4 regions of the Halioxenophilus aromaticivorans genome follow, and region 3 is predicted to be linked to each of the others. Evidence: predicted binding sites of a transcription regulator. Region 3 holds the regulator's gene; each other region holds the start of a gene.

Region 1 (5,610 bases), 2.8 Mb from region 3:
GAGGTGTACAACTCACCGCCGGGGATATTCACGGCAACACCACCGGCCCGGCTCCACACTTCGCCGCCCATGCCGGGGATGCGCATTTTTAAGCCTTTAATATCGGCGATGGTATTAATGCGTTTGTTGTACCAACCCGCCATCTGCACGCCGGTGTTACCGCCCGCAAAAGGCACTACATTAAATGGCGCGTAGGCCTCACGCCACAATTCCAAACCGCCACCGGCGTTGATCCAGCCATTGGTTTCTTGGGCGTTCATGCCAAAGGGAATGGCGGTAAAAAACGGTGAGGCGGGGATTTTGCCTTTCCAGTAATAGGCCGCACCGTGGCCGGCCTCAACACTGCCGGTGGACACGGCATCAAACACCCCCAGGGCCGGCACCAGCTCGCCGGCGCCGTGCACTTTAATTTGCAGTCGACCATTACTGGATTCATTCACCATGCGGGCAAAGTTTTCCGGCGCGGTGCCCAAACCGGGGAAATTCTTGGGCCAGGTGGTGACCATTTTCCAGCGGTACACCTGTTGTTGATCAGCCGTAGTTACCAGGGCGTTACTGGCGGTAACCGGGGAGCGCATTACCTGCCAAACATATAGGCCAAATAACAGCATTACCAGGGCCACCAAACCCACCACAACCGCAGGCAACAAACGCTGGTTATTAGACATGCCTCTTTCCTTAGTTTTATTTTTGTTCGGTAGCAAACGGCACCGTTAACACGCTACCGCTCCGGTCGACCAATATAGCCGACCAATGCAACCGGCCAATGTCCCGTTAAATGTATTCCACCCACCTGAGCCACCTGCCCTGTTTAAGGATGCCTTCTAACACCCTCTAACCACTTAGGCCGGCTGCAACTTGGCGTACTGCATTACCAGCCACTTATTGCCCACGTCATCGAAGTTGATTTGAATTCGGCTGTTGGGCCCACTGCCTTCGCAATGCAATATTACGCCTTCACCAAACATGGGGTGTACTACCCGTTGGCCCAGGGCGAAGCCACTGGCAGATGGGTCGTCACTTAGGCGAGGTTGCCGACGGCTGCCGTAGGCCGGGCGCTCGTTAAAGCTGGCCGGGCGCGATACGCTGGATTTAATGCGCACTTCCTGCAGGCAGTCGGCGGGGATTTCTTTTACAAAGCGCGATACAGTATTAAAGCTTTCTTTACCATGTATGCGGCGGGTTTCGGCGTAAGTAAGCACCAACTTCACCATGGCCCGGGTGATACCCACGTAGGCCAAGCGGCGCTCTTCCTCTAGCCGGGTTGGGTCTTCCACGCTCATCTTATGGGGGAACAGGTTCTCTTCCACACCGGCCACAAACACCAGTGGAAATTCCAAGCCCTTGGCCGAGTGCAGGGTCATTAGTTGTACGGCGTCTTCGAACTCATCGGCTTGTTCGTCGCCGGCATCCAGGGCGGCCTGGGCCAAGAATTCGTTGAGCGGATCCTGCTCTGGGTCTTCGGCGCTGAACAGACCACAGGCGCTGACCAATTCATCCAAGTTCTCTTTACGGGCCTGGCCTTTTTCGCCCTTTTCTTTGCCGTGGAATTCGTAGAGGCCGGAGCTGTGAATCACCCGCTCGGCCAGCTCACCCAAAGGTTCTTCCAAATACTGAGACAAGCCATCGATGAGTTCGCGGAACGCCAACAGCGCATTGCCGGCACGGTTACTGAGTGCCTTATTGGCCAACATTTGGCCACCGGCAGCCCACAGAGAGCAGCCCTGCTCGCGGGCAAAAAGCCGAATATCGTCGATGGTTTTGCCGCCAATGCCCCGGGTGGGGGTATTGATAATGCGCTCCAGGGCGGCGTCGTCTTCGCGGTTGACCATTAATCGCAGGTAGGCCAACACGTTTTTAATTTCTAGCCGGTCGTAGAAGCGCTGGCCACCGTATATGCGGTAGGGCACGGATTCGCGCAATAGTGCTTCTTCCAACACCCGAGATTGGGCGTTGGAGCGGTATAAGATCGCAATACTGTCGCGACGGTTACCGGCGGCCGTCCAGCTTTCAATTTGGTCGACGATAAAGCGGGCTTCGTCCTGCTCGTTAAAACCGGCGTAGAGGCTGATTTTTTCACCGTCTTCGCCGTCGGTGCGCAGGGTTTTACCCAGCCGGCCAAAGTTTTGGCTGATGACACCGTTGGCAGCGCGCAAAATAGTGCCGGTGGATCGGTAGTTTTGCTCCAAGCGCACCACCTGGGTTCCGGGGAAATCCTGGTCGAACTGCTGGATATTTTCGATTTTGGCGCCACGCCAGCCGTAGATGGACTGGTCGTCATCGCCCACCGCCGTTAACCAGCACTGCTGCCCGGCCAGCACTCGCAGCCAGGCGTATTGAATGGTGTTGGTGTCTTGGAATTCGTCCACCAAAATAAAGGGGAAGCGATCCTGGTAGTGCTTAAGCAGCTCCGGGTGGTTGAGCCACAGTTCGTGGGCGCGCAATAAAAGCTCGCCAAAATCCACTAGGCTGGCCCGGTTGCAGGCGCTTTCGTATTCGCGGTACACCGCCAGCATGGTGCGCTCGTACAAGTCGGCGCTTTCTACCACGTGCTTGGCCCGGCGGCCTTCGTCTTTGTGGCCGTTGATGTAACTCACCGCCGAACGCGCTGGCCAGCGCTTTTCGTCGATATTAAGCTCGTTGTACACCCGCTTTACCAGCCGCAATTGGTCGTCGCTGTCGAGAATTTGAAAGTTCTGCACCAGGCCGGCATCGCGCCAGTGGGCTTGCAGTAAGCGGTGGGCCAACCCGTGGAAGGTGCCCACCCACATGCCGCGCGGGTTCACCCCCATGAGTTCTTCGATGCGGCCACGCATTTCCCGGGCGGCCTTGTTGGTAAAGGTCACCGCCATAATGGAGTAGGGCGACACCCCCTCCACCTGGATCAGCCAGGCAATGCGGTGCACCAGCACGCGGGTTTTGCCCGAGCCAGCACCGGCCAGAATCAATTGATGCCCGGCGGGGGCGCTTACGGCCTCGCGCTGAGCAGGGTTGAGCTTATCGAGTAATATAGAAACGTCCATGGCGCGGCATTGTATCAGAGGCTAGAGGTTTTATGGTTTGATTGGGTTAACGCCACCCAATAATTACTGTAAAAACAACCAGTATACCCCAAGCCAATGGCCATGTATTGCTGCAGGCTCGCCGCTTAGCTAATCGGCGGTTTAAATCGTAGACGCATCAATCACGTAACGGTAGCGCGCCGTTTTGGCAACCACCTCCGCCCAGGCTTGGTTGATCTCCTCGGCATTGATGATTTGAATTTGCGGCAGCACCTTGTGCTCGGCGCAGTAATTCACAACATCTTGGGTCTCTTGCATATCGCCAATCAACGATGCGTTAAAGTTGACTCGGCTAAAGGCCAAGCCCAATGCGTTAACGGTGACCTCGGATTGCTCCGGCATTCCCACCTGGGTAAACACGCCAAATGGCTTCACTTGGCTGGCGTAGCCCGCCACATCAAAACCGTAGGGGATGGTGCTGATCATGCAGTCTAGCTTGCCGGCGTATTGGCTAAACGACTCCTCGCCGTCAACCACCACCACGTCTTTAGCACCAAAGCCTTTAATGTCGTCGACCTTTTCTGGGCTGGTGGTAAACGCAATCACATCCGCGCCTTTGGATGCCGCCAGCTTCACCGCCAAGTGGCCCAGGCCACCAATGCCTGCCACACCCACGCTGACCCCGGGTTTGAGATCGAACTTTAACAGCGGCGAATAGGTGGTCACACCGGCACACAACAGCGGTGCGGCATCTTGAAAGCGAATAGTCTCAGGGATATGCACCGCGTAATGATCGCGCACCACAATATTGGTGGCATAGCCGCCCTGGGAAATGCCCGTGGGGGACGAATCCTGAGGGTAGCCGTAGGTAAATACGGTATCTGGATGGTACTGCTCGCCGTGGTCGCAATCACTGCAGCCGTCCACCATGCAACCCACGCCGGCGCGGTCACCCACCTTAAATTTGGTTACCTTGCTACCCACCGCGGCCACTAGGCCAACAATCTCATGGCCGGGCACCTGAGGGTATTGCTGCGGCCCCCAATGGCCCTTCATTTGGTGAATATCGGAATGGCAGATGCTGGCGAATTTAATATCGATTAACACATCGTGCTCGCCCACCGGGCGACGTTCAAACTCCCAAGCGCTGAGCTCGCCGCTGTTATCAAAAGCGGCATAACCCTTGGATTTAACGTTTGAATTGTTGGTGTTCATGGTTGTTACCTCGTTGGAATTTAATACAGAAGTGGCAGCACTCAAGCCCGGGGCGAGGCTGCCTAATAGTGCCGAAGCACCACCGGCCAGGGCCGTGTGCTTCAGCCAATAACGACGGCCGGCGTTAACCGCGGTGGTCGTCGGGTGATCGGATTTAGGTCGGCCCATTGCAACTCCAAAAGCCTGAGCTAATGGCATCGCTCGGCAAGCTCGCCGAGCAGAATCCTGGGTGTGAATTAAAGAAAGATCGCGGAATGGAGCCTCGCCCAGCGCTGGGGCGAGGTAGATCTAATCGGCTTGGTGTTTCGTCAGCGCTTGCTCTATGCGAGCACCGGTGCTGCGAGTAACCCGGGCAGTAAGCAAGGTGGCTAGGTCGGTGAGTTGTTGGTCCGTTACGCCGGCATTTTTTGCCATGCGGATGTGGGCTTGCAGTTGCGAATCCGTGCCGCTGAGGCTGGCCAAAATCGCCACGGTTAATAGTTCGCGGTCTTTAACATCCAAAACACCTCGGGCAAACACATCGCCAAACAGATGCTTTTGCAAAAAGGTGTTGGCCCCCGGCGCAAAGTCAAACAATGGGCCAGCCACCTTTGCGCCGGACAATTCGGTTTGCACTTTTTCGCCCTGGGCTTGGCTGGCATCGGGTTTAGGCAATGCCTCTGGCTCGGGGCCGATAGTGGTCTTTTTACCGGCGTGCTCGCGGCTTTCCACCACCCCCATCAACGCGGCCAGTGCATTCAGAGATTTAGGAAAGCCCGCGTAGGGGTACAGGTGAATAAAGGCTTCTTTTAGCTCGTTGACACTAACGCCTTGGTCTAATGCGGACTCTAAACTGACCTGCAAACTGCCCATGGCACTGCTCGCGGCAAAGGCGATAGCCACGGCCATCTGTTGTTGACGCGGACTGAGCGCGGTGAGTTTGAGGGGTTGCTCTAGGGATTTAAGGGCTGCTTGATATTGCTCGTCGGTGACCTTGTCCTTCCACACCACGTTTTCGCCATCTTTACTGCCCGTCACCACAAAATGTGTCATGGCGGAATGTTCCGTGGCGCCGTGCCAGTGGTCTACCCCTTGTGGGCACCACACCGCTTCACCTTCGTGAAACTCCACAACTTGGCCATCTCGTGTGGCGGTAATGGCTGCGCCCTTGGTCACCACCATATGCTGGCCGGCGGGGTGCTCGTGCCACGCTGTGCGGGCACCGGGCTGGAAAGTCACATAGGCACCGGAGTAGGGCACAGAGTCACCGGGGAACGCCACTTGCACATCCACTTGGCCGGTGAAGGTTTTATCGGGGCCGGAAAAACTCGGCAAACTGCCGACTGGGTAGACCTCTTGCTGGGCGCTTGCCGCCTCCGCGCTGAGCCCGGCAATGGCCACCAGCGCCGCCGCG
Region 2 (5,610 bases), 2.4 Mb from region 3:
CACTGCGGCGTGGCCCGAAAAATCAACGGTGTTTTTGTGCGCCAGCAATGGGGGTAGCTGTGGGTGATTTTTTCTTCCGCCAACAGCGCATTACGCTCGCGCAATACGGCCAGTATTTTTTCGTCAACTTTGTAAACGTGTTCGCCAGCAAAGAGCGGCACCTGCGCCCGGTATACGCCGGAGTCGTCTAAATAATTCAGCGTCTCTATGCCGTATTTGTTGGACACATTAAAGTCATCCACGCCGTGGTCCGGCGCGGTGTGCACACAACCGGTACCGGCATCGGTGGTAACGTGGTCGCCCAGGATTACCGGCACCTGGCGATCGTAGAACGGATGCTTTAATAGAGTATTTTCCAACTGCGCACCGGCAACGGTGGCCACAACTGCGACGTTTTCATAGCCACCGCGGGCAGCAACCGATGAAGCCAGGGCCTGAGCCACTATCAGATAATCGTCATCGGCCTTAACGAGCGCGTAATCCACGTTGGCATTGAGGCTCACTGCCTGGTTGGCGGGCAGCGTCCAAGGTGTTGTGGTCCAAATAACCACGCTGATGGATTCGGCGGGCTCGTCCGAGCCAAATAATGTTAAGCAGGCGGCGACGTCTACTACCGGAAATTTAACGTCTATGGCAAAGGAAGTTTTATCCTGGTATTCCACTTCGGCCTCGGCCAACGCAGAGCCCCCCACCACCGACCAGTACACGGGCTTGTAACCCTTTTGCAAATGGCCGTTTTCGATGATTTTACCCAGCGCGCGGATGATATCGGCTTCGTACTTTTTATCCATGGTGAGGTAGGGGTTGTCCCACTCACCGAGCACTCCCAAACGAATAAAATCTTTTTTCTGCCCTTCTACCTGCTTGGCGGCGTAGTCACGGCACTTTTGGCGGAAGGTTTTAAAATCCACCTTAACCCCGGCCTTGCCAACCTTCTTTTCCACCCGGTGCTCAATGGGCAAACCGTGGCAATCCCAACCGGGCACGTAGGGTGCATCAAAACCGCTGAGGGTTTTTGATTTAACGATAATGTCTTTTAAGATTTTATTTACCGCATGGCCCAGGTGAATATCGCCGTTGGCGTAGGGCGGGCCATCGTGCAGGATGAAAGTTTTTTGACCGGCACGGGCTTGGCGTATTTGTTGGTACAAATTTTCACTCTGCCATTTTTTCACAAAACCTGGCTCACGCTGGGCTAGGTTTGCCTTCATGGCAAAGCTGGTGGACGGTAAATTAAGAGTCGATTTGTAATCTGTCATAACGTCTGATGGTATCTGTCGGCCGCGACCGAACAATTAAAAAATAAAATGGATTCTTGGGCTGCTCTGGCAAGTTAAACGCTGGCCTTAGACAATGCCCTGGAAGTAATCTCGAGTGCTCTGCACATCCATTTGAATTTGTTGTTTTAGCTCGTCGAGCGAGGCAAATTTTTTCTCGGAGCGCAGTTTGTGGCAAAACTCTACGGTGAGTAACTGGCCATAAATGGTGTCGTTGAAATCCAGCAAGTGAACCTCTAAAACGACCTTATCATTACCATTTACCGTGGGCCGTAAGCCAATGTTGGCCGCACCAACTAGGTTGGGGTAATTGGGCAAACTGGCCCGTACGGCATACACCCCTTGCAAGGGCGAACGGAATCGATGTAGCTTGACGTTGGCCGTAGGCAAGCCCAATTGCCGACCCAGTTGCTTGCCGTATTCAACGTGGCCGGTAATGGTATAGGGCTTACCCAGTAGCTGGCTGGCCAGCGTAAAGTCGCCATCGGCCAAACACTGCCGAATTCGCGTACTGCTGACTCGCTCACCGTTAATTGTAAAGGTATCGGTGCTGCACACCTCAAAGCCACTGGCCCCGCCGTGAGCCAACAACAATTCAAAGTCGCCCTGGCGGTCGCTGCCAAAGCGAAAATCATCACCCACCACTAGGTGCCGCACGCCGAGCTTGTGCACCAACACCTGCTCCACAAACTCATCTGCTGTAAGGCTGGCAAGTGTATGGTTAAAGCGCAGGCAGCATACCCGGTCTATGCCTGCAGCAAACAGAGCCTGTATCTTCTCCCTAAACCGCATCAGCCGAGCCGGGGCTTTGTCTGGTACCAGAAACTCCAGAGGTTGTGGCTCAAAGATCATGGCAACCGACGGTAAATTCAGTGCCGCAGCCTGAGCCTGCACCTGCTGCAATACCTGCTGATGGCCCAAATGCACTCCATCAAAAGAGCCCACAGTGAGCACGCAGCCGTGGTGACGAGCCTTAATATTATGCAGCCCGTAAATTAACTCTTGCTGATTAGGTGAAACCACAGAAATGCCCGGCAAACTCAACTGATGATTAAAAGCGGGCGATTATACCCCAAAGCCCGCCATACTGTGCGCTTTTTGCCAACCAATCCAACAGTGCAAGCCGTTGCATCAGCGCGTATGACAAATAACGCTTTTAATTTTGATAACGCCATAGGCGGCCATTAACTGCTCGGGCGCAGATGACGAGCCCGGAACCCGGTAAGCACCAGGCCTACTAGGTAGCCAGTAAAGCCCAGCCCACACACAGCTACCAACTGCCAAACTCGCTGCCAGGTGCTCTTGATAGACCAATCTCCCCAAAACACCAACATGGCCAGCAGTATCGCGCACATCAGCGCGTTGCTCACCACCTGCTGCACGGCAACCCGCCACCAACCCGACTGGGGAGTATAGATGCCTGCGGAGCGCAACCCTCGCAATAGCAGCCATGCGTTTAAAAACGCCGAGGCGGCCGTAGCCAGGGCCAGCCCCATATGCCCCAGGTTGAACCAAAAATACAGTGGTGCCACAAAAATCACGTTAAGCACCATATTGGCCACCATAGCCACAACACCGATCTTTACCGGTGTTTTGGTGTCCTGGCGGGCGTAGAAACCCGGCGCCAGCACCTTAATCAGCATAAACGCCACTAAGCCTAGAGCGTAAGCACGCAGGCTAAAGCTGGCCATGGCGATATCGTGGGCGGAGGTTTTGCCGTACTGGAACAAGGTCGTCAAAATAGGCTCGGCCACCACTACTAGGGCCAACGCCGCCGGCACCGCGATTAATATGATGGTGCGCAGGGCCCAATCCAAGGTTTGGCTGAACTTCTCTGGCGCTTGCTGGGCATGCAAACGCGAAAGCTTAGGCAGAATCACCGTGCCGATAGCCACCGCAAACACGCCTAAAGGCAGTTCTGACAAGCGATCCGAGTAGTACAACCAGGATACACTGCCGGTGGGCAATAGAGAGGCCAAAACCGTATCCAACAACAGGTTAATTTGGCTAACCGAGACGCCAAAAATGGCCGGCAACATCAATTTGAAAATCTTGCGTACCCCGGGGTGCCGATGATCCAAGCTGGGCTTTGGCAGGAGGCTTAAACGCGCCAGAAACGGCAGCTGAAACACCATTTGCACCACTCCCGCCAAAAATACCCCCCAAGCCAGGGCATACGCCGGCTGGGCCATGGAAGGTGCCACGGCCACAGCCGCGGTAATCAATACCACATTAAGCCAAACAGGCGTTAAGGCCGGCACGGCGAATCGGTCGTAGCTGTTTAGGATGCCACCGGCAAACCCCGTTAAAGATATAAGCAGCAAATACGGAAAGGTGATGCGCAGCAAATCCGCCACCAAGCCAAACTTCACCGGATCGGCCGTATAGCCCGGCGCAAAGACGAAGGCCACCACGGGAGAAAACGCCACCGCTAGCAGCGTAAACGCCAACAAACTCAGGCCCAATACACCAGCCACGTTGTTGATCAACAACTGCACTGCGGCGTGGCTTCCCTGGGACCGATACTCACTTAACACTGGCACAAAGGCCTGGGAGAAGGCGCCCTCGGCAAACAGCCGGCGAAAGAAATTGGGAATCTTAAAAGCGATATAAAAGGCATCCGCCGACGCCTCGGCTCCTAAATAGCGGGCAAAACACACATCCCGCACTAAGCCCAATATGCGAGACATAAACGTCATCACGCCAACCAGCGAACTGGCGCGCAGCAAGCCTCTTTCGCGTTTGGGCCGCTCCTGCTGGCTGTATTTATCCTGTTCCTTCATGCTGCTCTCTCTAGGCCTTTAGTGGAGCTCCATTTGTGCGCGCAAGGTAGCGCTTTCGCAAGCAAACCACAACTGGCACACTCAGCTTTCAGCCAATGCCGCTGCCATCGCCCTTGACCTCCTCAGCAAAACCCAATACTGTACACACATACAGTTTATGAGGAATGACTTATGGCAGTTGTAGCGGTTTGGAAATGCGATAGAGATGGCACTATGTTTGACAACAAAAAAGACGCCGAAGAACACGACAATATGCTTGAGCTCGCGGCTAATATTACCAGCCTGCTGGAACAAGCCGTACCAGAACTCAGCGAAGATCTCGGCGAGGCCGTGGGCTTAGTGTTGGCACAAAAGCGTGATGTATTGGCCAAAGCCTGTAAAGGTAAACCCAGCCTTCTACTAGAAGAAATGGTAGCCCCCAGCGATAGCAACGTTAGCGATATCCAAAAAGCCGGCAACGCTTGACTGAGGCCTACCGACTTTCTCCCCAGGCCAAAAGGGGCAGCCAGCTGCCCCTTACCCTCCACCAACCGTCAAGCCAATAAACTTTATAATCGCTAAAGCCTCATCGACGCCCCCTTTAACCAAGCCAGGCCCTGGCCCGCTACCACCTATTCGCTGCCGCTTCTTGCTACCTCACTTCCAGAGATGGCCACTCCAGGGCCACATGCAAATCCGCGTTGGGCATAAGCGGGGTTAACCTAAAGTTGAATGCCCAATTAACGCCTCATTCAGCTGTAAACCGTTAAAACGTACAACGCTGATAAAGATATACGCGCCGCCGCCGATGCACCGAGTAAGGCCTGAGGCGCCAATCCATGAGCACAAATGAGTGTTCAAAGTTATGTAAATTCCCTAATCGGCGTTCCAAATAGCAACTTTCTCGCTTGAGCTATTCTTTTTCGCTGGTAGAATCTATGAACTGCGTCACGGATGAAATCATACGCACTTCACAATTCTCCCTACATGGAAGAGGAATTACCATGCAAGCGAATTACCAACTCATGTCGAGTTTCCAACAGCAGCAAGGACTCATGGCTAGCTATCGCATTGTATTCAAAGGAGAAATACTCCCCGGCAAGCGTAAAGACATCGTTATGCTGGACTTTGCCGAGCGCTTTAAAGTCCCTACAGGTGATCAGCTTAAGGCGCTGTTTTCTGGCGAGCTCAAAGTGCTAAAGAAAGGCATTGATGAGAACACCGCCATCCGATTCGTCAAAGCGCTGGAGTCCATCGGCGTCAAGGCCAAGCGAGAGATCGAGGTGCCTGAAGTAAGTTCACACCTGGAGCTCACCGATAACTTCTTTGATACCACGCCGGTAGCGGCACCACAGCCGCACACTCTGCCCGAGCACTACCCTCAGCGCCTTAGCGAGAAGCTGGAGCTAGCCCGGGGCAAATCAAAGAAAACCGTATCGCCGGTTAACACCCGTCGCGGCCGGCCTACACCGCCGTTTTCCAAGTAGCCGTTTTCCAAAGCGTTGGTTTCCGAGCACCCAGTTGCAAGGGGTGCAGGCTACTAGTTCAGGCTACTAGTTAAAGCCACGCCA
Region 3 (5,610 bases):
ACGTATTGCGAGACGGTGCATCTGGTTTGTTCTTGGCCGCTAGCCAATTCCCCAAAAACCGGGAGACCAGGGCACCTTACATTGATGAGTTGTTACCTCACAAAAGTGAGATAGACCCCAAATACGGCTTTTTAATGTCTGCGCCGGTAACCGACGATGATGGCAACCGAACCTTGGTGCGCTACAGTCGTAAAACCAAAGAACAGTACGTGCAAACTGAAGTTGATGGTAAGGCAACTGGTTGGAAGGCATTTTATGAGGGCGGCAAGTGGAACGTTACCAAACCCGCCCCCAAAAAAGCACCGGCTAAGGCTAAAAAGAAAGCCAAAAAGTAATTTTAAGGATGGTACAGCGGCGCCGCCGCTGACCAAGGGCCAGACCATTCCGCAGGAAGGTGTTGGCCCTTTTTCACTGTGTAATTGAGGCCTGCCGTGTCTATTTCTTATACCAGTGTGGTTAACCAGCGCTTAGCGTTGGCCAAGGCGTTGTTAGATCAAGAGCCAAGCGCAAACAAAACGGCGGTGCTTGCCGGGTATTATTCCGTTGTGGAGTTGCTAGGCTGTGCGCTGAATAATTACCTACAAGAAGTTAACCAGCAGGTTGGTAGCGTCAGTGTCGGCGCAGGCGGTTCTTTACCAGCCAGCATTGCGGATTTAGAGCAATTTAGCCAAGAGGGCAGTGTAATCCCACAGCTGGTTGAGTTGGCGAGCCTAGCACGGACCCAGGGTAGCTGGTTACAGCGGCTCATAACGGCTTACGATGCTCTTAAAACACACCCGATTGCATTGCAAGCTGAAGACGCTGAAGAGGGCCAAGCTCGCTCAGCAGCCAGCCCGACGGTAAGTGAGCCTTCTGGCATGGTATTAATTGCCAAAGAATCTGGGGCGGGTGTTACCCCAGTGTCGCCAGAGCAGGTTGGCAGTGGAAAGTATTTTTTATCACAGCAGCAATGCCAACAATTTTACCAAGCTTGCTATGAAATGGTGCAACGCCACAGAGAAAACTACCACGAGTTTTAACTTTGTAACCTCTGTTTTAATCACCAGAGAGATCCGCCTAAATTAAAAGCGGTGAAAAACCGCCACCCATCTACGCAACAATACACCAAGCTAGCCTGCTCTGGGCGCCAGTACCATTACGCGATGACTAGACGCGATGGCTAGGGCCCATTTGTTTGCGCAGCCAGTTCGTTCGCTGTTATCGTATTTATCAGGAAATCAAACGGCCCAAATCTTAATAGTACAGACCCAGTCGCACAAACCCTAGTAGCATGAACCCCAATAGCACGAAACTAATCACGTAAACTCAAATAATATTAACTCAGGTAGCATAAACCTAATACTACAGGCCCTGGCAGCTATGAATCCTGCGGATATCTGCATTGAAAAAGACGATTTACGTGGGGAAGCAATTGCCAATTTTTTACAACAGCATATAGACGATATGCGGGCTGTTTCACCGCCTGAATCCAAACATGCGTTGGATATAGAAGGGCTGCGGGCTCCGGAAATCACTTTTTGGACGGCGTACTCTATAAGCGCCAAAACTGATGCTGGCAAAGGAAGTGATGGCGGCAAGAGGGATGCAGCAGGTGATAGACAGATAGTTGGCTGTATTGCATTAAAAGAACTGCCACGCTTGCATGCTGGCAAGAGTTGCCCACCCGCTTTGGAGGGCGAAATCAAATCCATGCGAGTGGCGGAATCTTTTAGAAATCGGGGCATCGCCAAAGCCTTGGTGGCGTTTGTGATTGAGCAAGCTGAAATGCGGGGTTATCAGTGTTTGAGTTTAGAAACCGGGAGTATGCCGTTCTTTAAACCGGCGCAGGCCCTTTACGGCAAAATGGGTTTTGCCGAGTGCCCACCGTTTGCAAATTACAAGCAAGACCCTAACAGTCTGTTTTTATCCAAGCGCCTTTTTTAAGGCCTGTTTTACGCTTAATGTTCGGGCTGATTTAAAGGCCGGTTTATAGAGAATAGCCTGAGGTCCTGGAGTTGAGATGCTCGGTTTACGGCCTCTTATAGCGGTGCTAGGTCTAAATACAAGGAGCCGGGTTTAACCTACTGAGCTTAAGGTGTCGTGTTTAAAGCTTCGGGTCTAAACACCTTGGCCTAAAGCACCGGATCTGGCAATTGCTTACAAAGTCGATGTAGCAATTTGCCTCTTCATACTGGCTACAAATCGCTTTTCCCGTAAAATACGTCTCGCCGGCCACACCTCGCCGGCCACACCTCGCCGGCCACACCTCGCCGGCCACACCTCGCCGGCCGCACCTCGCCGGCCACACCTCGCCGGCCACACCTCGCCGGCCACACCTCGCCGGCCGCACCTCCACAACAACCAATTCTCGCAGACAGCTCGCCATAGGGCGCGTTATCTAAGAGTGGGGTTAGTCTCGGTGCGAAACCAGAATTCCCATCGCGTTACCAAACTTGGCAGCACTGTTTAAGAGATGCATTTGTTCAGCTAAAAAGTTTTCGTTAACGGCAACAACACAGTGGCTGTTGCCAGCAACTAGGGCTTCTTCAACTAGGTCAAAGATTACGTCGGTATCCCGTGGATACACAAAGCGGACCTTTTGTGTATCAACACCGAAGCTCTCCAACAATTGTTTATCGAGCTTGGAGTTGGCAATCCAGGTTATCCAGCGTGAGCCAGCAATACGAGATTGGTGGCTTAGCATGGGCAACAACAGTTGCAGATAGTCTGGGCAGTACTTTGATACGAGCAATTCCGTGATGTGATCAGAATTACTGGCAGGAACGCCCTTGGCAACAGATGGTGTTGCTGCCAATGGTGTTGTTACTTCAAAATCTAGCGGTAATGTAGCGGCCATGATTACACTCCCAAGCGAATAACGCCCACGCTTAAACCTTCAATTGAGAAGCTCTCTTCGCGTAGATCTACGTTGATGATGTCGAACTCGTCGTTTTCGGGTAACAGCTCGATGTGATTACGATTCTTTCCACGTCTTAATCGTTTAACGGTAACTTCGTCTTCTATTCTGGCGACAATGATTTGGCCGGATCGAACTTGGGTGGTTTTGTGCACGGCCAATAAATCGCCCTCCATAATACCGACGTCTTTCATGCTCATGCCGCGCACTTTGAGCAGGTAATCTGCGTTGGGTGAGAACATGGCAGGGTCAACATCCATAAAGGTGTCGATGTTTTCCTGAGCCAGAATAGGGTGGCCGGCAGCAACCAGCCCCACAATCGGTAAACCGCTGTTTTCCGGCTCGGGAATGCGTATTCCCCGAGATGCCCCGGGGATCATTTCAATGGCGCCTTTGCGTGCCAATGCTCTTAGGTGTTCTTCAGCTGCGTTAGGCGAACGAAACCCCAAAATCTCAGCGATTTCCGCTCGAGTAGGCGGATAGCCGGTTTCCTCTAGGTGAGACTTAATCAGATTAAAGATCTGTTCTTGCCGAGCCGTTAATTTTTCCATGTGTAGGTCCACTTGGTTTGGTTCGTTGTTGTTTTACTTGCTATTTATTACTGCGTTGTCTTACAGCGAGTTGTTACTGCTATTGGTACCTTGCCAGTTGGCAGTGCCGGTTCCACCTTAGGTACCCAGGCAAAACCTCCTATAACACCACTTACAACACCACTTACAACACCACTTACAACACAACCCCTGTAAAGACCCCAATGCGCCGTTGGCTTCTTGCTCAATGCTAATAGCTGATCGCACAGCGATGCGGGGTAGGTAGCCATCTGTTGATTTATACAGTGATTTATACCCTAGTTTTACTGTATGTACAAACAGTTTTTTGCTCGTCGATAGTTTAATATGTGTTAACAATCACAAAATTGGTCCGTTTTAGGGGCCTAATAAGATCCTCGATGGAGGCAGCTTTGTGCGGAGCACTCGAGTTAAATCGGTTTGAGTCACAGGCTATATCGGTAACAGGGCGATAGGAGGAACCTGACGGATTGAGCAAGGCCGGCTTTGGGTTGACACCTATTCACTGGCATCATAGTGTTGCCGGCTTTGTAAAAGGCGTCGAGTTAGCAGCATGTCACAACAAACACCTGTCATAAGTGGGCCGGCCATCGTCGACTTTGCCGGCACAGAGCTGACCGCGGAAGACCGTCGGGTACTATTGCACCCGGCGACTGCCGGGGTGATCCTGTTTAGCCGCAATATTGTCGATGCCAATCAAGTTCGGCAGCTCTGCGCCCAGCTCAGATCGTTGCGGTCGGATCTCTTGATCTGTATGGATCAGGAAGGGGGTAGGGTTCAGCGCTTAAAACAAGGCGTCGCTCGTATTCCCCCTATGGCAAAGTTGGGGCTTTTGTATCGCTCAGATCCTGCCGTGGCAATATCAACCGTCAAAGAGGTGGCCTGGTTATTGGCAAGGCAAATTAACGCCTTGGGTGTTGATTTGAGCTTTGCTCCAGTATTGGACCTAGACTCCAGTCACTGTGCAGCCATCGGCGATCGTTCGTTTGGCAACAGCGGCTCAATGGTGGCCCAGCTTGGTGCCGCATTTTGCGACGGCTTCAAAGAGGCGGGTATGGCTGCCGTCGGTAAACACTTCCCAGGCCACGGTAAGGTTGCCGCGGACAGCCATTACGAATTACCCATAGATTCGCGTCCTTTTGATGTTATCGCTAGTGATGATCTCGTTCCCTTCACCCATCTGTGTCGCTCGCATTTGCAAGCCGTTATGCCGGCGCACATTGTTTTTCCGGAAGTCCACGACAATGCGGTTGGTTTTTCGTCGGTTTGGTTGCAGGATATTCTTCGTCAGCAGTTGGGTTTTGCCGGGCTAATTTTTAGCGACGATTTAAGTATGGCAGCGGCACAATCCGGCGGTAGCTATTATGAGCGTGCCCAGTCTGCGCTTTCCGCCGGTTGCGATCTGCTTTTGGTGTGTAATAACCGAGAGGGGGCTGTGGAGGTTTTGGATAAGCTTGCTACAACCCAAATGTCTCAGGTGGCCTATCAAGCAAAGCTGGCCATGATAAACAAATCAAGTGCTACTCTTTCAGAGCAAGAAAGTGCTCGCCTTCAATCGGCCTTGGCTCTCGTTGAACAGGTTGCGCAGATCGATGATTGTGCGCCTAAAGCGCCACAGTAAATAGGATCGTTTCGATGGAGTTTTTAAAAGCGTATTTTGATCATTGGATGATGCAGACCTTTGTCATCACGTTAATCACTTTTACCGTTGCATTTATTGTGCGGTTGATTCTTAAGCATCTTCTGAAAAAGACAAATATCACTCGGAACCTGTGGGACGATGGTTTTATCACCGCCGCCATGGCCCCTATCAACATTGCTATTTTGTTGGTGGGCTTAGCGTTTGCCACGCAACCCTATCCAGAACAGGACGCTTCCTATTTACTGGAAATCGTACCCCTGGTGCGCGAACTTGGTCTGATCCTTTTGCTGGCTTGGTTTTTGGTGCGGTTTATCAAACAGGCGGAAACTATTCTGGTAGCAGGCCAAAGCAACAAGGCTTCGGTGGATGAAACTACGGCTGCAGCAGTGAGCAAGTTACTGCGCATTTCGGTCATCGTTTCCTGTGTGTTGATCATTATGCAGTCTCTTGGCTACAGCGTATCCGGTGTGCTGGCCTTCGGTGGTATCGGTGGTATTGCGGTA
Region 4 (5,610 bases), 450 kb from region 3:
GGGCATATTAACGTTTTTTCAACGATACCCGGTGCACCCTTGTCGTCTAGGCAAGAAACCAGTGCCTCACCTACCCCTAGGTTAGTAATAGCGTCTTCAGTATCGAAGCCTGCATTTGGGCGAAAGGTTTGCGCTGCTACTCGCACCGCTTTTTGGTCTTTGGGTGTAAACGCCCGCAGCGCGTGCTGCACGCGGTTACCCAATTGCCCCAACACATCGTCTGGTATATCGGCCGGGCTTTGCGTAACAAAATACACCCCAACGCCTTTCGAGCGAATCAGGCGAACCACCTGCTCTATTTTTTCGATCAGAATTTTAGGTGCGTTATCAAACAGTAAGTGCGCCTCATCAAAGAAGAACACCATCTTAGGTTTGTCGGCATCGCCGACCTCAGGAAGCTGCTCGAACAGCTCAGAGATTAGCCACAGGAGGAAAATGGCGTACAGCCGTGGTTCTTGTATCAGCTTGGTAGCATCAAGAATGTTGATAACCCCGACACCAGAGAAGTCATGCTTGATGAGATCCTCCAGCACCAAGGCCGGCTCACCAAAGAAAACATCACCACCCTGCTCTTCAAATGCCAAGAGCTTGCGCAAAATTGCGGCAACGCTATTGGGGCTTATACCTCCGTACTCGCTTTCCAAATCTTTGCGATTGTCTTTCATCCAATTAAGCATGGACTTAAGATCTTTGAGATCCAGCATCAACATGCCCTGATCGTCGGCAATTTTAAATGCGGAATAGATCAGACCTGTTTGAGCGTCGTTAAGATCAAGAAAGCTGGCAAACAATAAGGGGCCAAACTCGGCTAACGTGGTTCTAATGGGGTGGCCTTGTTCACCGTATAAGTCCCAAAAGATGGCTGGGTATCCACGCTGTTGGTAATCCGTAATACCAATACTGCTGACTCGCTCATCGACCTTAGGGTGTGGTTTACCGCTGGCAGCCATACCGGATAAATCGCCTTTTACATCGGCCATAAACACTGGCACGCCGGCTCGGGCGAACCCTTCCGCCAACACCTGTAAAGATACTGTTTTACCAGTACCGGTAGCGCCCGCGATCAGGCCATGGCGATTTGCCATCCTAAGATTTAGGTTAATTTGGCCTTGGGTACAACCGCCGATGAGAAGATTTGCCGAGTCAGACATAAAACAAAATCACTTTTTTTAAACCAAAAAAGGCAAGAGCAGATCCCCGCCCTTGCCTACGATGGAAACGAGCCCAGATTATTTAAAGAACTTACCGGCAAGACCGCCAATAATTGAGCTGGTTAAGTTTTGCTGCAGTGAACCGCCGGAGCTAAACTTATCGATTAGATCAGGAATCATATCGGATAAGCCATTGGCTGCAGTGTTGGTGTCGACACCAACTTCATTGGCAAAGTTACTTACTTTGGACTCACCAAACATATCCATGATTTTGTCCGCAGACAGAGACATGTTTTGGCCATCACCCAGCCAAGACTGAGCCAGAGATGCTAGGCCACCGTTGCCCATAAATTGGCTAACCAAGGAACCAACATTAATTTCACCGCCATCGGTGGGTAAAAGATGCTGCAGAGCAGTTTGAATGCTGCCTAAAGACGCATCGCCGCCTTGGCCGGAGATTTTTTCGAGGAACATTTTTGACGCAATTTCTGTGATATTCATGGTAACTCCTAATGATTACGCAGTAAGCTTTCGGTTAAATATTGACCAGGGCGTTAGGCTGGGCCTAACGCACGGTTGCCGAGCAAATTAGAGTTTGGCGATTTCGGCGTCGAAAAAGGTGGCCGCAGCGTCAGTGAAGTCGAAAGTTGAACGAATGTATTTCAGAGTTGCCATCTCGGTATCTGTTACTTTGGTGCCATCCTGAGCTGATTTGATCAGATCGGCAGCTTCATCCTTGGAGATCTTACCTTCGCCTCGGCCGGTGGTGTGCTCTTTGGCTAAATCAAGCAATTCTTTTTCGTATTTTTGGCCGTCAATAGTTACGTAAGCCATGGGTAATCTCCTAAATGGTCTTATTTTGGGGTCAATTTAACTAGATTGGATCTACAGGAAGGGGCAAAAACAGTGATCTGACTCACAATAAAGGGGGGCGTTTGTAATTCTAAGCCTAATCTCGCAATGTCAGCCATGGTGTTACTCAATCTGCCTTTACGTCTGTCACTCGAACGATAAACCCCTGTCCGAGTCCCAATTCTGCTCTGAGTTATCTCAATGTTCAATAGCCTTGCGCCGCCCATTGTATGCATCATTTGCGGCAATGACATGGGTGAAAGGCAAAGGATTGTAAAATTGGCGCCATTTTGAAGATATTCGAGCCACTGGTGGCAGCGAACAGCAGGCTAAAGATATACATTTGATATGCATGACTGGCTGTCGATGTGGAATTCAGCCAGAACCCCTCCAACTACACGGCCAGTCCTGCTCGTTAGAGAGTCGCATCAACCTACACACGGCAAAATGGACTTAACGCGATACTGACTAGGATAAAGATTAGTTACTAGTGTCAACCTAACTAGTTTGAACCGAAACCGTCGGATTCTACTTTTACTAGGGAGCCGTTTTCAAAGGTCAGGTTTCTCAGCAGGCGTCGCGGTCCGAGGTCATAAATCCACTCTTGTATTTCAACATTGACATAGCGCTCTACAATACGAGTGCACGTTTGCATCTGCTCAACACCGCAAGCTGACTGAACAGCGTTACGCACTACTCGCGTTTCCGTGCGCTTACGTAAATCGTTGGGTTCGCCGCAATGGGATAAAACTCGGTGTGTTGAATCCCCTACCGCCACCAGCTTTTGATCACATCGAAGACTTTTGGCGCCGGCGTGTGTAGCAAACACAGTAAGAAATAATAAGAAAAATGCCTGTGAAAGTGGTTTTAAACCGAAAGGATAGTCACGCATGAGTCACCCCCTTTTTAGTTAAACATTATAGCCAGCGTTAAAACCCATGGAGGTCATGTAATTGGAAAAGCTCTGGATAAACTGCTCCAAATTATGGCAACTTCACCACAATTTTTTATTGAATTTTAACCGGCCTTTTAATGAGCAAACTGCCCTTCAGATTATATTTCAACAACCTTAACGCAATATAACGAAGCTAAGCTAAGTCCCAGTCCTATGTCGCAACGGCCGTGTTGACAGGTTTGAATAACGAACGACTATCGGTTATTGAGTAATAGTTAACAGCCTTGTCATTCTTTGACTTACACACTTGTTGAGCCGGCACGCGTGGGCTCTGCCTACGACAGGCGCAACCATCCGCTCACGGCAGCAGGCCTTTGGCATGGCCTGTATATACAAATTCGACGGTTTATCAATAAGCGGTTGCCAGCTGACAGCGGTGTAGTAAGATACTGGATATTTAGCCAGCCAATGCATTTATGACACAGCGTAAGATCATACATTGCGATGCCGACTGTTTCTACGCAGCCATAGAGATGCGGGACAATCCAGAGTACCGGGAGGTCCCATTGGCGGTTGGAGGCAGCTCTGAGCGCCGTGGCGTTATCGCAACCTGTAATTATCGCGCGCGGGAGTATGGGGTGCATTCGGCCATGGCCTCCGCTACGGCTACCAAGTTGTGTCCACAATTGGTGATTGTACGGCCCAACATGGATAAGTATCGCCAGGCCTCGGCCGTGATGCGAGAGATCTTTGAGCGCTATACCGAGCTGATCGAACCGCTTTCATTAGATGAGGCCTACCTTGATGTGTCCAATGCCGATGCCTGTGACGGCAGTGCCACAAAAATTGCCGAGGAGATACGAGCCAGTGTCTACGCCGAGTTAGGCATTACTGTTTCTGCTGGGGTATCCAACTCTAAGTTCCTGGCAAAGATCGCCAGTGATTGGAACAAGCCAGATGGACTCTGCGTTATTCCACCACAGCAGGTGGACGAGTTTGTTTTATCCTTGCCTGTTAAGAAGATTCATGGCGTAGGAAAAGTTACTGCCGCAAAGCTGCATCAAATGGGCATCCACACCTGTGCAGACCTCAGGCAATTATCACAGGCTACGCTAGACCAAAGCTTTGGGCGTTTCGGGCAAAGGTTGTATCAGTTGGCACGCGGCATTGATCAGCGGGAAGTTTCCGTTAGTCGTATCAGAAAATCGGTTAGTGTAGAAAATACCTTTCCTCAAGATTTACCAAACCTGGCTTCGTGCTTGTCACAATTACCCAGCTTATTGGAATCCTTAACACAACGGCTGGCCAAGCTGCCGGAATCCGCAAATATCGATAAGGCGTTTGTGAAAATAAAATTTGCCGATTTTACGAGTACAACGCTGGAGAGAATAGGTACAGAACCTTCTTTAGAAACCTACCAAACGCTAATGAGCGATGCCATAGCGCGCAAAACCTTGCCCGTACGCTTATTGGGCTTAGGGGTACGTTTAAAACAGAGACAAAACTCGCAGGAAGACCAACTTCAGTTATTCGAATAATTTACTCTAAAGCGGCTGTCGGGCTTCAAAAAAAATTTTGCCATCGATAAATAATATTACTGCGTCAATAACTAGAGTCAAAAACCGATGAGGAGCCCACTAGATAAAAGGCCCGCTAGACAAGAAGCACACTAGATGAGAGGCCCACTAAAAGTCTCGTTCGCTAAATCTTCGCTAAGGTTTGTACTCCACCAACCCCGCAGCATAACGCTTGGCGTTGGCAACATAATGTTCAGCACCCAATTCCAATAATTGTTTGTCTTCTTCACTGAGCGATTTTTTTACTTTGCCGGGAATACCAACCACCAAACTTCCATCCGGAATAACAGCCCCCTCTGGAATTAAGGCCGAAGCGCCGATGATGCAGTGCTTGCCAATTTTAGCGCCGTTTAAAATAACGGATTGAATTCCAATCAGAGAGTAATCTCCGATTTCGCACCCATGCAGCATGGCTTGGTGCCCCACGGTTACGCCCTTGCCAATGGTAAGCGGGATGCCTGGATCGGTATGCAGAATGGCACCGTCTTGTATATTGGATTGTTCGCCTATGGTAATCCTATCGTTATCGGCTCTGATCACCGCTTTAAACCACACACTGGCGTTGTCCAGCAAAACCGCATCGCCGATGACTTCGGCGCTGTCGGCAACAAAAACACTGCGGCCCAGCTTGGGCGCAACATCATCTAATTGGTATAACATGGCTAATCCTTTTTTAGCCAGTGTATGTCACTTTCCCCATCAGCCGCAAACAGCCGCGTTCGAGTTGGCGAATTGCGCTAATACCGGCCCTAGCTCGTGGCAGCTCTTTATGCCGGGCTCAGCGGCGCATACAGCAGCAATACTATTGACTGCTCTGTGGGCAGTTAAGCCAGACATCTGGTCCTTTAGTGGTTGGTCTGAGCTGGGGAAATCTATAGTGACATTAAGCGGCGTGTCGCCGTCTACCTGTACTCGCCAACCGTTATTGCGCACCTCGAAATCCGGTACAGTGTTTGTAGAGCAGAACCAATTGGCGCGGAATATCAGCTTTGCTTGTTGCTGCACCATGGCGGCGACGGTAATGCGCATGGCGGCCACGGTACCTTTACGAATAATGGCACCACCTGGCAATGACACATCGGATTGGGCGGCACCAAACTCGCCTTTGGATTCGATACCCGTAATCTCAAGCCCC

Evidence for each region. The regulator LexA, encoded in region 3, represses DNA repair genes until DNA is damaged. The targets are predictions, from matches to a motif close to TACTGTATNNNNATACAGTA.
Region 1: uvrD (DNA helicase II) is a predicted target of LexA. The motif match lies at 3,088-3,107, and genes of this name have one in related genera.
Region 2: ACGHM3_RS21095 (YebG family protein) is a predicted target of LexA. The motif match lies at 4,197-4,216, and genes of this name have one in related genera.
Region 4: dinB (DNA polymerase IV) is a predicted target of LexA. The motif match lies at 3,346-3,365, and genes of this name have one in related genera.

The regions. Positions count from the first base shown of each region.
Region 1 is NZ_AP031496.1:5,620,428-5,626,037, forward strand. It holds gene ACGHM3_RS23905 (TRAP transporter substrate-binding protein) at 1-668, opposite strand, end outside; gene uvrD (DNA helicase II) at 843-3,023, opposite strand; gene ACGHM3_RS23915 (NAD(P)-dependent alcohol dehydrogenase) at 3,165-4,385, opposite strand; gene ACGHM3_RS23920 (carboxymuconolactone decarboxylase family protein) at 4,506-5,610, opposite strand, start outside.
Region 2 is NZ_AP031496.1:4,939,565-4,945,174, forward strand. It holds gene ileS (isoleucine--tRNA ligase) at 1-1,259, opposite strand, end outside; gene ribF (bifunctional riboflavin kinase/FAD synthetase) at 1,347-2,300, opposite strand; gene murJ (murein biosynthesis integral membrane protein MurJ) at 2,462-4,060, opposite strand; gene ACGHM3_RS21095 (YebG family protein) at 4,232-4,525, shown strand; gene ACGHM3_RS21100 (hypothetical protein) at 5,044-5,526, shown strand.
Region 3 is NZ_AP031496.1:2,492,345-2,497,954, forward strand. It holds gene topA (type I DNA topoisomerase) at 1-335, shown strand, start outside; gene ACGHM3_RS10890 (hypothetical protein) at 432-1,019, shown strand; gene ACGHM3_RS10895 (GNAT family N-acetyltransferase) at 1,360-1,923, shown strand; gene ACGHM3_RS10900 (SulA-like leucine-rich domain-containing protein) at 2,390-2,836, opposite strand; gene lexA (transcriptional repressor LexA) at 2,839-3,447, opposite strand; gene nagZ (beta-N-acetylhexosaminidase) at 4,019-5,086, shown strand; gene ACGHM3_RS10915 (mechanosensitive ion channel family protein) at 5,101-5,610, shown strand, end outside.
Region 4 is NZ_AP031496.1:2,937,713-2,943,322, forward strand. It holds gene ACGHM3_RS12790 (helicase HerA-like domain-containing protein) at 1-1,151, opposite strand, end outside; gene ACGHM3_RS12795 (YidB family protein) at 1,230-1,652, opposite strand; gene ACGHM3_RS12800 (hypothetical protein) at 1,740-1,985, opposite strand; gene ACGHM3_RS12805 (DUF2845 domain-containing protein) at 2,506-2,895, opposite strand; gene dinB (DNA polymerase IV) at 3,375-4,436, shown strand; gene ACGHM3_RS12815 (gamma carbonic anhydrase family protein) at 4,611-5,135, opposite strand; gene ACGHM3_RS12820 (hypothetical protein) at 5,175-5,610, opposite strand, start outside.